DNA from 3 places in the Paenibacillus enshidis genome. Region 3 is predicted to be linked to each of the others. Evidence: predicted binding sites of a transcription regulator. Region 3 holds the regulator's gene; each other region holds the start of a gene.
What was found. Region 3 encodes Rex, which represses fermentation and respiration genes when NADH is low (regulators of the CRP and FNR family bind a similar motif). Its sites were predicted from a motif close to TTGTGAAATATTTCACAA; they were not measured.
Positions count from the first base shown of each region.

Region 1 (4,630 bases), 170 kb from region 3:
TCATTCATAAAAGTACGTGTTCAAAAAGTCAGGTTTTCAGCACCGAAGCCTACGCTTCCGAAGTGCGTTTTTTCAAAACGCTTGAATTGGATGAAGATAGGGACTGAGGAGCGGAGCGTACTTGGGGTACGTGAGCCCCGGAAGGCCCGGCTGAATTCAAGATTCGATGTCGAGTCCGCTTCCTGACTTCCTTCGTGATCAAAAGATGACTTTTTGAACTACCTCTATTAAGAAGGAAGGTGGCCGCATGAGATCCCACCCGCTGAAAGACAGTCTGCTGCGGCCGATGCGCGATTTGCGCCTGTCGGTAACGGACCGCTGCAATTTCCGCTGCACCTACTGTATGCCGAAGGAAGTGTATGGTCATGACTTTGCATTTTTGCCCAAGTGTGAGCTGTTATCGTTTGAGGAGATGGAACGGCTGATCAGGTTCTTTGTTTCCCTTGGGGTGGAGAAAATCCGGCTAACCGGGGGAGAGCCCTTGCTGCGGCCCGGCCTTCCCGGATTTATAAACAGAATCCGGTCCATTGAAGGTGTAGAGGACATCGGTTTAACCACCAACGGCTCGCTGCTTGGGCAGCAGGCGCAGCCTCTTTATGAGGCCGGGCTGCGCCGCCTGAACATCAGTCTCGACGCCCTGGACCCCGGGATTTTCGGCCGGATGAACGGGAGAGGGATTGGCCCCGCACACATTCTGGAGCAGATCGAGTATGCCAGGAAGATTGGTTTTACGGTCAAAGTCAACATGGTCGTACAAAAAGGCGTAAATGACAGCGAGATTTTACCCATGGCAGATTATTTCAAGGAACGGGGTGTTACGCTCCGTTTTATTGAGTTTATGGATGCGGGGAACGGGAACGGCTGGAGCTATGCCAGCGTGGTAACCAAACAGGAAATATTGGAGCTTCTGCGGAAGGCTTATGAACTGGAGCCTGTGGAACAAAGTTATTTCGGAGAGGTAGCCCAGCGTTATCGCTACAAGGATAGCTCTGCAGAGATAGGATTTATCACCTCGGTAAGCGAATCCTTTTGCTCATCCTGCACCCGGGCCCGCCTGTCTTCCGACGGAAAGCTCTATACATGCCTTTTTGCAGGCGAAGGTTTTGATCTGCGCAAGCTGCTGCGGTCCGGTGCGGATGACACACATATTCTCAATGCGATTGTTGAGGTGTGGGAACGGAGGGCAGACCGTTATTCCGACGAAAGAACGGAGCAAACGGCCACAAACAGAAACAAAATCGGCATGTCCTATATTGGCGGATAACCGCTGGCTGCAGACATGGAGCTGTCAACGTCATGACACGCAAGGGATTATAAGAGGTTGTTCCAAAAGTCATCTTTTGATCACGAAGGAAATCAGGAAGCGGACTCGACATCGAATCTTGAATTCAGCCGGGCCTTCCGGTGCTCACGTACCCTACGTACGCTCCGCTCCTCAGTCCCTAGCTTCATTCAATCTTCTCGGTGCTGAAAACCTGACTTTTTGAACTCGTACTTAATACTGCAAAATCACGTGAAAATCTGCACAATTATAGAGGCTTAAAGTGAGCAGCTTGCCTGAAAAAAGATCGGCGAAGTGAAAGGAGATTCATGGTATGAACAGGTACATCCCCAATCAGCATGGCGCATGGGTCATGCTCATTCTTCCGTTTTTGACGGGGCTGGCATTCAGTGGACCGCACGGCATTCACATCCCGCTGTTTGTCTGCTGGCTGGTGCTTTATTTATTCACTTTCCCCGCGCTGCAGTGGATTAAAACAGGTAAAGGGGAGCGATATTGCAAGCCAACTGTACTATATGGGGCCATATCGCTGCCTTTGCTGATCTTTCTTATCTGGCATGAGCCCCGAATCATCTGGTATGGGGTTCTGCTGCTGCCTTTTTTTGCCCTGAATATGTACTATGCCAAAATCAAAAAGGAACGCGCCTTATTGAATGACTTTGCCGCCATATTGCTTTTTTGCTCCTTTATATATCCTGTCGTCTATCTTGGGGGCGGAACGGAGTGGCGCACAGTGAACGAATTGTTTGTGCTGCTGGTGCTCTATTTTGCCGGAACAGCGCTGTATGTCAAAACCGTGCTCAGGGAAAAAAACAATTCACGTTACTACTACGCTTCTGTGGTTTATCATCTGGTGATTATGTTGGCAGCAGCCTCGATCAAGCCGCTGCTGTTTATTCCCTTCCTCATTTTACTATTACGGGCCATTTTGCTTCCTGGCCAGGGGTTGAAGGCAAAGCCGACCGGAATTGCGGAGATGGTGTTTGCGGCTGTCCTGTATGGTTCCTTCCTGATTTTATTTGTTTGAAAATTCGGACTCCATAGGAGGAGATTTGCATGATCGCTTCAGGGTCTGTACGGGATTATCATAAAGACCCGTTTATCGTGATCTGGGAGGTCACGCGGGCGTGTGCCTTAAAATGCCTGCACTGCCGGGCGGAGGCCCAGCACAAGCCCGATCCCCGCCAGCTTACATTTGAGGAGGGCAAGAGGCTGCTGGACCAGATTGCTGAATTGAATCATCCACTCTGTGTCTTCACAGGCGGAGATCCGTTAATGCGTCCCGACCTGTTTGAGCTGGCCAGGTATGCCATTGCAGAGAAAAAGCTGTCGCTGTCCATGACACCAAGTGCCACCCCCAAAGTGACACACGCCGCAGTCGGGAAGGCAAAGGAAGCGGGCTTGTCCCGTTGGGCATTCAGTCTGGATGGTTCATGCGCGGATATCCATGATCATTTTCGTGGCACTCACGGTTCCTTTGCAATGACGATGCGTGGCATCGGTTATTTGCGGGAGGCGGGCATTCCCATTCAAATCAATACGACGGTTTCAAAATATAATCTGCATGATCTTGTGCAAATTGCCGAGAGAGTCGAGGAAATGCAGGCTGTGCTGTGGAGTGTGTTTTTTCTGGTGCCCACCGGCCGTGCCATGGAGAAAGACATGATTTCCCCGGCACAGCACGAAGAGGTCATGAGATGGCTGTACAAGCTGCAGCAGCGGATGCCCTTCGGAATCAAAGCGACGGAAGCCCCCCATTATCGGCGGGTTATATTGCAAGAGCAGCGTAAGAAGCACGATGGTGAGGAGAATAAAGCCACTGCGGGAGTCCGCAGGACGACGGATGCGTTGGGACGTGCTCCGAAAGGTGTTAATGACGGCGACGGGTTTGTGTTTATCAGCCATACGGGCGAGGTATATCCCAGCGGCTTTCTGCCGCTCGCCTGCGGAAATATACGGGAGAAATCGCTGGCGGATATTTACCGCGGCTCTGCCGTCATGCAGCAGCTGCGGGACAAATCATTGCTCAAAGGAAAATGCGGAGTTTGCGAATTCAAAATGATCTGCGGCGGCTCCAGGGCAAGGGCTTTTGCACTGACAGGAGACTGCTTGGAAAGCGACCCTTACTGTGCGTACGTCCCGCAAGTCTGGAAAGGAGAACAGCAGAATGCAAAGGGCTGTTAAACGGATCGTTGTGCTTGGTGGAGGAATCACGGGGTTAAGCGCAGCGTTTTATCTGCAGAAGCTGGCAGGGGAAAAAGGAGTTCCGCTGGAAATCACGCTTGTTGAACAAAACGACAGACTTGGTGGCAAGCTGCATACGGTTTACAGGGACGGTTTCATGATCGAAAAAGGGCCGGACGCTTTTCTGGCACGCAAGACTTCCGTCCTGGAGCTGACGGCGGAGCTTGGAATGGAGGCGGATCTGGTCTCAACCCGTGCAAGCGCCAAAACAGCTTGTATTCTGCATAACGGCAAGCTGCACCCGATGCCGATGGGGTTTATTCTGGGTATTCCGACCAGGATGAGCTCTTTCATCCGTACAGGGCTTATCTCTCCCTTGGGCAAAGCAAGAGCGGCCCTGGACCTGATCCTGCCTGCAAGAAAAGGCAGTGAGGATGAGTCGCTTGGCGACTTTATCGAACGGCGGCTGGGAAAAGAAGTATTGGAGCAGATTACGGAGCCGCTGCTTTCCGGCATCTATGCGGGTGACACCCGCTACTTAAGTCTGCTGTCAACCTTTCCGCAGTTCAGGCAGATGGAGCAGAGACACCGCAGTCTGATTAAAGGCATGGCTCTAGGAGGCGGGCAAAAGTCTTCATCGCTGCAGGGACTGCCGGAGATTGCCAAAAAGAGCATGTTCCTATCCTATAAAAATGGAATGTCTGCTGTGATCGATCGATTGGAGAAAAGGCTCGACTCTGTGCGTTTTATCATGGGTCAGACTGTGGTCAAAGTTTGTAAGGAAGATGAATATCGAATTCACCTGGAAAATGGAGAAACGCTGGGTGCCGATGGAGTGGTCTGCGCGGTACCGGCTTTTGCGGCTGCCAAAATATTTGCCGGTGCGGCGGATGTCGGCTGGCTGGATAAAATCAACTATGTCTCCGTGGCCAATATCGGACTGGCCTACCGAAATGAAGATGTGAATCATGCCTTTGCCGCGTCAGGCTTCCTGGTTCCGCGCAAGGAAGGCAAAAGGATCACCGCCTGCACCTGGTCCTCCGCCAAATGGGCTCATGTCGCCCCCGAAGGTCTTACCCTGCTGCGGACCTATATCGGGCGGGCCGGCGCGGAGGATTGGGTCCGTTGGTCTGACGAAGAACTGGCGGGAGCCGCCCGTAAAGA
Region 1 is NZ_JBHHMI010000002.1:118,385-123,014, reverse strand. Features, by position in the region: gene ACE41H_RS03125 (nitrate/nitrite transporter) at 1-10, shown strand, start outside; gene moaA (GTP 3',8-cyclase MoaA) at 248-1,264, shown strand; gene ACE41H_RS03115 (YwiC-like family protein) at 1,596-2,309, shown strand; gene ACE41H_RS03110 (TIGR04053 family radical SAM/SPASM domain-containing protein) at 2,339-3,466, shown strand; gene hemG (protoporphyrinogen oxidase) at 3,450-4,630, shown strand, end outside.
Region 1: ACE41H_RS03115 (YwiC-like family protein) is a predicted target of Rex. The motif match lies at 1,512-1,529, and genes of this name have one in related genera.

Region 2 (4,630 bases), 180 kb from region 3:
CTGCAGGAAGGTCTGCAGAAAATGCCTGTCGTCTTGACTCCGTAAATAAACTGATGATCATAATGTGCATTATTTTGAATAATCGCTTGCCAGCGTTCATCTGTCAGCAGCAGATCTTCTTCGATTGAATGGATCATGGATATCCCCCCACAACCCTAGTATAACCTCAACCCCTACCTTATGTCTCAACTCCAAAATAGAAAAGCAAGATTACGAAATCATCAATTAGACCGCAACATCCCGTAATTCGAAATATGGTAAAACTGGCTTGCAAGAAAAAACTCACCAGGAGATGATGAAATGAATAAACTGAGAAATAAAGTTGCGTTAGTAACGGGAGCAAGCCGCGGCATCGGCAGGTCTATCGCCCGCAGGCTTGGGGAGGAAGGAGCGGTCGTTGCCGTACACTACTTCTCCAATCAAGCTGATGCTAAAGAAACGGTAGCAGAAATTGAGCGCAGCGGCGGCTCCGGCTTCACCGTTCAAGCAGATCTTGGCTCGACTGAAGGAATACATGTGCTGTATTCTGAACTGGACCGGGAGCTTTCGGAGCGATTCGGCAATAACAGCATGGATATTCTCGTAAATAATGCGGGAATGGCTCATGTTGCTGCCATTGAAGATACAGAGGAGCATGCATTCGATCAGTTGATGGCATTAAATGTGAAAACACCGTTTTTCATCATTCAAGAGGCCTTGTCCCGCCTTCGGAATGAAGGACGCATTATCCAGCTTTCATCTGCGGTTGCGCGAATATCTTTACCCATGATTCCGGCGTATAGCATGACCAAGGGGGCTATCAACACCTTAACGCTCTCGCTTGCCAATCAGCTCGGCCCACGTGGCATAACCATCAATGCCATTGCACCCGGATACGTGGCTACCGACATGAACGCAGGCATGCTGCAGGACCCGGATGGCCGCAAGGCCGGTGCCGATTTTTCAATTTTCGGGCGCTGGGGTGAACCGGAGGATATCGCGGATATCGCTGCTTTTCTCGCATCCCCGGACAGCCGTTGGATCACCGGACAGATCATCGACGCCAGCGGCGGATCACATCTTTAACCACATCAAATAACCACAAGACAAAGCAAAAAACCAACCTGGAAATGTCCAAGTTGGTCTTTTTCTACTGTTTTCTAGTTTTCTTACGAAATCTGCTGCTGCTTATCAAGCCGTGGAACCTTTTAAGGAAAATAACCCGCTGAAACATCTTTTTATCTTTTAGCTGATCGAAAATATAAGCATCCGGGCGTGTGTTCACCTCAATAATCCAGGGCTTCAGGGACGAGTCCAGCCCGAAATCGATTCCGATTTCCATAAACTTCGGATAGCTTTTATGAAATTCGGTTGCAATCCGGAAACCAAGGTCTTTTAAAGATTGGATATATTTAGTGTTCTTGTCTTCACTTAAATAGGAACGAAGAAGGGCTTCCAGCGGCATCGGTGTCCCGCCGTTATGGAAATTGGTTACGGCTTTTTTGGGATGAGCCAGTCTGCCGATGTAAGCAGTGACCTCCCATTGTTTCTTTTCATTTTTTTGCACCATAATACGGAGATCGAAGATAAGTCCTTTATAGGTGAGCAGATCAATGCCTTTTTGTACAATATGCTCACCTTTGTACTTCGTTTGTTCCAAGGATGTGAACATCTCCTTATATGTTGCAAAGCTTCGCGGGCTGGTTCCGGCATGATAAGCGAATTTGGTGTTGTTATGTTTGACAACTTTAATAACTCCATTTCCGCTTGTGCCTTTAACTGGCTTTACGTAGACCACTTTGTGCTTGTTTAACATTTGCAGCAAAGCATCGTAAGAATACAAACTCGTATCAGGAACATATTTACGGAGAGTTGGGTTCTTAAGCAAAAATTTGGTTTTTGACCATTTGCTTCCTAAAGTAGCAAGCTGCTGTCGTGCATTGTTTTCTTGAGCAGGCAATGCCTAATCACCTCTTCTGATTGATTTCCCCTTAGGGATGCTCTGATGCTTGTTATCGGATCACCTGTCTATTAAACGGGCTTCTTCAAGAAGATAGTGAATAATCCGGCTTTGATAATCAATTCTTTTCGTAAGCGGCAGGCTCCAGCAGGTCTCTACGGTAATGGCTTTGGCATGAAGCAGCCGGCTTGCCGCCGTACGGCCTGATCCTTCTTTTTGCTTGAGACGGACTGTAAAATGCTTGGCGGAATCGGGAATGCTGCCGTTCATTTTGCTTACGATTCTTCTGACTGCAGGTATGGCTTTGCTGCCGGGATTGGTGATAAGTGTCTGGCCTAAGCGTTTGGGATTTACGCTGGAAAGACCGTTAGCTTCATGAAGGTCGATATACCAATCAGGGCGCAATTTCTCGGCCAGCTCAAACAGATCCTTAGACAATGGATGTCCCGCTGTATTCCCGGAGCTCTTGGGAAAGGTTCTATTTAAATCAGGCTTGCCGCGGGTACGCTTTTTGTAAGCAGCCATATTGAATATGGGGACAAGAATCAACTTTCCTCTGCTGATGACGAAATCTCCTTGCCGGAATTTTTTCAGCCATTGCTCAGCGGCGCGGATACTGGCAACTTCATTGCCGTGAACCCCGGCAGTGAGGAACACGGTCGGACCTGGATTCTTGCCCTTGATCATGCTGTATGAAGTTTTATACCTGGTATGTGACGCGAGCATCTGTTCACTGATTTTCATAGGGAATCACCTCCCGTACCAGATAAAGTATCATACGGTCAAGCTTGTTTAAGGGACACGGACAAACTATCCAGAGAATTTGCGGAATCATGACAAGTTTGAAAAGTTGTGATTCGAATCACAAGGTCTCATTTTTCCATGGGTTATGCTTCCTGTATCTCATCCAATCTGATCCGGGAGGTATTTACTTATGAATAAAAATGAAACGGACCGCTTAATCAACCAGCCGTCCATGTTTTGTTTCCAGTGCCAGGAGGCTTCCAAGGGCACTGGCTGCACTGTGGCCGGGGTCTGCGGCAAGCCGCATGATGTGGCCAATCTGCAGGATTTGCTTGTCTACCTGCTGAAAGGAATCTCCTTTCTCAGCCTGGATGTACGGCTTCCTGAGGAGTTGGATCACAGTGTCTCCCTGTTTATCACGGATTCCTTATTTGCCACAATTACGAACGCGAACTTCGACCGGGCTGTCTTTGTAAACAAAATTCGGGAAGCGCTGTTTCTCCGGCAAGAGGTGCTTACATACCGGAATGAGCAGTTTCCGGATGCAGCCGCAGTTCTCCCTGACGCAGCCGTATGGCAAGCCGATAGCGAGCAGGCTTTTGATGCCAAAGCCCGCCAGGTTGGTGTCCTTTCCACATCCAATGAAGACATCCGCTCTCTGCGCGAGCTTCTGACTTATGGTTTGAAAGGTATGGCCGCCTACACTTATCATGCCTGGCAGCTGAATTACACAGACAATGAAGTTGACCTGTTCATGCGCCGGGCGCTGGCTGCGACACTTGACGACACCCTTGAAGCAGCCGATCTGATCAGCTTGAACATGGAAGCGGGCAAATTTGGCGTGAAGGTCATGGCCCTGCTCGATGAAGCTAACACCAGCACCTATGGCCAGCCAGAAATAACAAAGGTGAATATTGGAGTGCAAAATCGCCCGGGTATCCTGATTAGCGGGCATGATTTGAAGGACATGGAAGAATTGCTGAAACAAACCGAAGGCACGGGTGTTGACGTATACACCCACAGCGAGATGCTTCCCGCCCACTACTATCCTGCTTTCAAGAAATATGATCATTTCGTCGGCAATTATGGAAACGCCTGGTGGAAGCAGAACGCAGAATTCGAAGCCTTCAACGGTCCAATTCTGATGACGACCAACTGTATTGTTCCGCCTAGAAAAAGCTATATCGACCGTATTTATACGACAGGCAACACCGGATATCCGGGAGTTCACCATATCCCTGAAGGTGAGAATGGACAGTCTAAAGACTTCTCTGCTTTAATTGAGCAGGCCAAACGCTGTCTGCCTCCAACAGAGCTTGAGACGGGGGAAATCATCGGCGGTTTCGCACATGAGGCCGTTATGAGCGTAGCCGACCAGGTGGTGGAAGCGGTCAAAACCGGAGCCATAAAAAGATTTTTTGTCATGGCAGGCTGCGACGGCCGCATGAAATCACGCAGCTATTATACCGATTTTGCCGAGCAACTCCCACGCGATACCGTCATTTTGACGGCAGGCTGCGCCAAATATAAGTACAACAAGCTTGACCTTGGTGAAATTGGCGGCATCCCCCGTGTACTGGACGCCGGCCAATGCAATGACTCTTATTCACTCGCTGTGATCGCCCTGAAGCTGAAAGAGGTTTTCGGGCTCGACGATATTAACGACCTGCCGATCTCCTATAACATTGCCTGGTATGAACAGAAGGCGGTTATCGTTCTGCTTGCCCTGCTGCATCTTGGCGTGAAAAATATTCATCTCGGCCCTACACTGCCCGCTTTCCTGTCCCCCAACGTCGCCAAGGTTTTGGTGGAAAACTTCGGCATTGGCGGCATAACAAACGTAGAGGATGACATGAAAATGTTCCTTGGCGCATGAAAAAATCCCCTCTGGACTGCAGTGCTGATTTATCACTGTCGTCCAAGAGGGGATTTTTATGATGTTCCCAT
Region 2 is NZ_JBHHMI010000002.1:110,492-115,121, forward strand. Features, by position in the region: gene ACE41H_RS03065 (bifunctional transcriptional activator/DNA repair enzyme AdaA) at 1-137, opposite strand, end outside; gene ACE41H_RS03070 (SDR family oxidoreductase) at 301-1,065, shown strand; gene ACE41H_RS03075 (YheC/YheD family protein) at 1,130-1,939, opposite strand; gene ACE41H_RS03080 (succinylglutamate desuccinylase/aspartoacylase family protein) at 2,000-2,683, opposite strand; gene hcp (hydroxylamine reductase) at 2,874-4,559, shown strand.
Region 2: hcp (hydroxylamine reductase) is a predicted target of Rex. The motif match lies at 2,790-2,807, and genes of this name have one in related genera.

Region 3 (4,630 bases):
AATGCCCATGGTTCCGCAAATGTTATTACCATAGAGCACGCCAGGAAGCCGGAACCGCAGATGTTGTGGTCACCAACCACTCCAAGCTGTTCACGGATGTCAAAGCCAGCCATCAACTGCTTCCCGCATATGAGCATCTGATTATTGACGAGGCGCATCATCTGGAAGAGGTGGCAGGCAAGCATCTGGGCATGCATATGAAATATTTCACGTTCGTCCATGCGCTGACCCGTTTGTTCAAGGACAGCAAGAACGGGCAGCTGCCCGTCCTGCGCCAGCAGCTTATGTCTTCCGGGCACGAGAAGGCCACGGAATGGGCGTATGTGATCGACAGCCTGTATCCGGCGATGGTGGAGGTTAAGGAGACCTGGGATAAGCTCAGCGATATGCTTTTCGGCATGCTGCCTGAACGGAGTGACGCTCCCCCGGGGGAGACCGGACAGTTCTCGGCTCGTCTCAAGCCTTCCGATAAACCAAAGGGTTGGACGGAGGCGGAGCAACTGGAAAATCAGATTTATGTTGCGCTTGGCGAGATCGTCCGCAAGGGAGACAAAATGTTGCAGGAAATCAAGGACGAGCAGGACGATTACGGTTCCGAGAGTCTGGTAACCGATATTACAGGGCTGGTTAAAGATTTGGCTGCCTTCCGTGACAGCCTGCGCTTTTTTATCAAAATGGATGATCTGACCACTGTATACTGGCTTGAAGCCAGCGGCCAATTTAAAGGGAAATCGTTGCAGTTTTACGCCGTGCCGGTGGATGTCAGCCAGCAGTTGAAGGAGATGTTTTTTGACAAGAAAAAAAGCGTTGTGCTCACCTCCGCAACCTTGTCCGTAGACAAATCATTCCAATATATGATCGACCAGCTCGGTCTTCAGGAGGCTGCGGAGGAGGGCGGTCTGCTTACCTCCCTGCTGCCTTCCCCGTTCAACTATCGGGAGCAGGCGCTGCTTGTCATCCCGCGGGATTTTCCGAGCGTAAAAGGAAGCGTGGGGGACGCCAGGTTCGTGGACATGCTCGTGGACTCGCTCCGCAGCGCGGCTGAGGTAACTCAGGGACGGATGCTTGTCCTCTTTACCTCGTACCGGATGCTCAAGCAGGTATACGAGCCGCTGAAGGAGGCGCTTGCTTCGAGTAAAATTACGGTGCTGGGGCAGGGTATGGATAGCGGCAGCCGCAGCAAGCTGACACGAAGGTTTCAGGAAGCCAAGGCGTCCGTGCTGCTCGGTACAAGCAGCTTCTGGGAGGGTGTCGATATTCCCGGAGAGGCTTTGACCTGTCTGGCTATTGTCAGACTGCCTTTTCAGCCGCCGAACAGCCCGTTGCTGGAGGCGAAGAGCGAACTGCTCCAGGAGCAGAAGAAGAACCCGTTCATGAAACTGTCCGTGCCGCAGGCGGTCATCCGCTTCAAGCAGGGCTTCGGACGCCTCGTCCGTACGGCCAAGGACCGTGGAGTAGTCATCGTGTATGATACCCGTGTCATCGAATCTTATTACGGAAAGCACTTCCTCTACTCACTGCCGGGACCGAAAATAGAGCATATGCAGACCGAGCAGATGGTGCCCCGGATTTCCGAATGGCTTCATACGGAAGCGGGCAGCTAAGCTCATTACGATTCATTAGTCCGTGAATTTAGGAGGATTATGCATGAAAGCAGATAAAATATCCGAAGCTGTGGTGCGCAGGCTGCCCGTCTACCTGCGCTACCTGAACGAGCTTCATAAACGGGAGGTCACCACGGTTTCATCCCAGGAGCTGGGGCAGAAGCTGGACCTGAATCCGGCGCAGATCCGCAAGGACCTGGCTTATTTCGGTGATTTCGGACGCAAGGGAATCGGCTACGATGTGATGTATCTGATCGATAAAATACGCCATATACTCAAAATAGACCAGCAAATCAACGTTGCGCTGGTGGGGGCTGGTAATCTCGGGCAGGCGCTGTCCAATTACAACGCTTATTTAAAGGATAATATGAAAATCGTGGCAGTCTTCGATTCCTCGCCAGCCAAGATCGGGCGGCAAATCAACACCCTGACCGTGCAGCCGATGGAGGAGCTGAGAGATACGGTCAGAAAGCTGCACATCCGGATCGGCATTATCACTGTACCGGATTTTGAAGCCCAGCATGTGGCTGACGAGATGATCGGGAGCGGGATAGAGGCGATTCTGAATTTTGCGCCAACTATCATCAAAGCCCCTGCGCATATTCGCATTCATGCGACGGACTTTACGACAGACCTGCTGAGCCTGGCCTATTACCTGGAGAACGGAAAGGATGACAATGAAGATGACGACCAATAAATGGCTGATAAAAAATGGGGCATATGCGGTGAACCGTGATGAAAAAGCGGTTGTCCACGGCTACATGATCATTGAAGACAGCCGGATCACCTATATCGGAGAAGAGCTGCCCGCAGGAGAGGAAGCCACAGAGGTGGTAGACGGCACAGGACTGCTTTTTCTGCCAGGTCTGATCAACACGCACGGCCATGCCGCCATGTCGCTGCTGCGCGGCTACGGAGACGATATGGTGCTGCAGGAATGGCTGCAAACGAAGATGTGGCCGATGGAAGCCAAATTCACCGCCTCGGATGTGTACTGGGGGACGTCGCTGTCTGTGCTTGAAATGCTCAAGGGAGGCACGACCGCTTTTCTGGATATGTATGACCATATGGATGAAGTGGCCAAAGTGGTCGAGCAATCCGGCATCCGCGCCAGCCTGATGCGCGGCGCCATCGGTCTATGCTCGGAAGAGGAGCAGCGTGCCAAGCTGGCGGAGGCGGTAGCCTTTGCGAAAAACTGGCACGGGCAAGCCGGCGGCCGCATTACGGCCATGATGTCTCCGCACGCGCCGTATACCTGCCCGCCAGCTTTTATTGAGCAGTTCGTGCAGGCGGCCCATGACCTCAATCTGCCGCTTCACACCCACATGTCGGAAACGGCCGCCGAGGTGGAGCAGAACGTGCGTGAATACGGTCTTCGCCCTGTTGCACATCTGGATAAGCTGGGCTTCTTCTCCCGGCCTTCCCTGGTTGCGCATGCCGTCCATTTGAATGATGAAGAGATTGCCCTGCTCGCCGAGCGCAAGGTGGCCGTTTCCCACAATCCGGGAAGCAACCTCAAGCTGGCCAGCGGTGTAGCGCGGGTGACAGACCTGCTTAAAGCGGGGGTAATCGTGTCGCTCGGAACAGATGGTCCGGCAAGCAACAACAATCTGGACATGTTCGAGGAAATGCGGTTGGCCGCTTTGATTCATAAGGGAGTTACAGGCGACCCGACGGCGGTCCCGGCGGGCGAGGCCCTGCGCATGGCTACGGAATATGGTGCGAAATCGATTGCCCTGAAGGAAGTGGGAGCGCTCGCCGCAGGCAACAAGGCCGATTTTATTGCCCTGAATATGGATCAGCCGCATTTTCTGCCGAAAACGGATTTGGTTTCCCATGCTGTGTACTCGGCCAGCGCCAAGGATGTTCTGCACGTCTGGGTGGACGGCCGTCAGGTTGTCAAGAACGGTGAATGCCTGACCATGGATGAGGAGCGGATCAAGCACGAAGCGCAAGCGGCGTTTACCGGCTTGCTCTCTCGCTGATCAAACCACACCATCGGAAAGGAAGCTTGGATTGAAAAACAGAAAAACGATGATCGCCTATGCGGTGTTTATTTTCATCCTGCTGTTGCTCGCCCTTTACTTGTACTATTCCTATGTAACCCAGGGGCAGAAACAGGAGGAGAGCGACGCCATTCTGAAAGCGAAACAGACAGCGGGGCTGGCCGCAACGGATAAGACGTGGAAAAGCGTGTGGACCGAAACCTATTGGGTGGTGGAAGGCACGGATGCCGAAAACAGAAAGATCATGGTATGGGTGCCTTTTCAAAGGGTAGAGGACGGGGCGGACATCCCGCAGCAGGGAACCCAGGGCGTGCACAGTGAGCTGCTGCAAAACGGAGTAAGCGAGGAGCAGATTCGCACAGCCATCATATCCGCAAATCCCGATCTTGAGATTGTGCGTCTGCTGCCCGGTGTTTTTAACGGGGAATATGTCTGGCAGTTGTTCTATAAAAGCAACAACAGCTATTTTTATCAATTTTACAAATTTGCGGACGGAAGTCCGGTAGGCACTCCTTTTCAACTTCCCAATACCCTTCAGTGACGGAGGGCGCATGAAACCTGATCATATGTGAGCGGAATCGCTCCGGCTGCGGCTGGAGCCTTTTTGCATATTTCTGATTAAAATATCCGTTTGTGAAAAATATTACATATCTTATAAACTGTTCAAACTTTGCCTTCGAAATATGATATACGATATAATATATTCAAGCTTATACTAGTGATAGAGCGATAGGTTAACAAGGCTCATTTTTTACTTTACGGTTCAAAAAAAAGTCCCAATACGTTTCTGCTGGCATTTCATGATCGAGAGGAGGGCGTTTTTTTGAAACTTCGTATTTTGCCTATAGCTTTAACGGCGATCATAACAGCTTCCGTGCTGTTCGGCGGATGGTTCTTGTACCGTCATATGGCGATTCAGAATCCGCTTCAGCAGGTAGTGACTCAATATCCGGGCGTTTCCAGCGCTCAAATAGCGATTAAACAGGATGAAGTCGTTTTGAAACTTGTGCTGCAACCGGA
Region 3 is NZ_JBHHMI010000002.1:288,818-293,447, reverse strand. Features, by position in the region: gene dinG (ATP-dependent DNA helicase DinG, 3'-5' exoribonuclease type) at 1-1,604, shown strand, start outside; gene ACE41H_RS03910 (redox-sensing transcriptional repressor Rex) at 1,648-2,301, shown strand; gene ACE41H_RS03905 (amidohydrolase) at 2,288-3,589, shown strand; gene ACE41H_RS03900 (cell wall elongation regulator TseB-like domain-containing protein) at 3,621-4,151, shown strand; gene ACE41H_RS03895 (hypothetical protein) at 4,434-4,630, shown strand, end outside.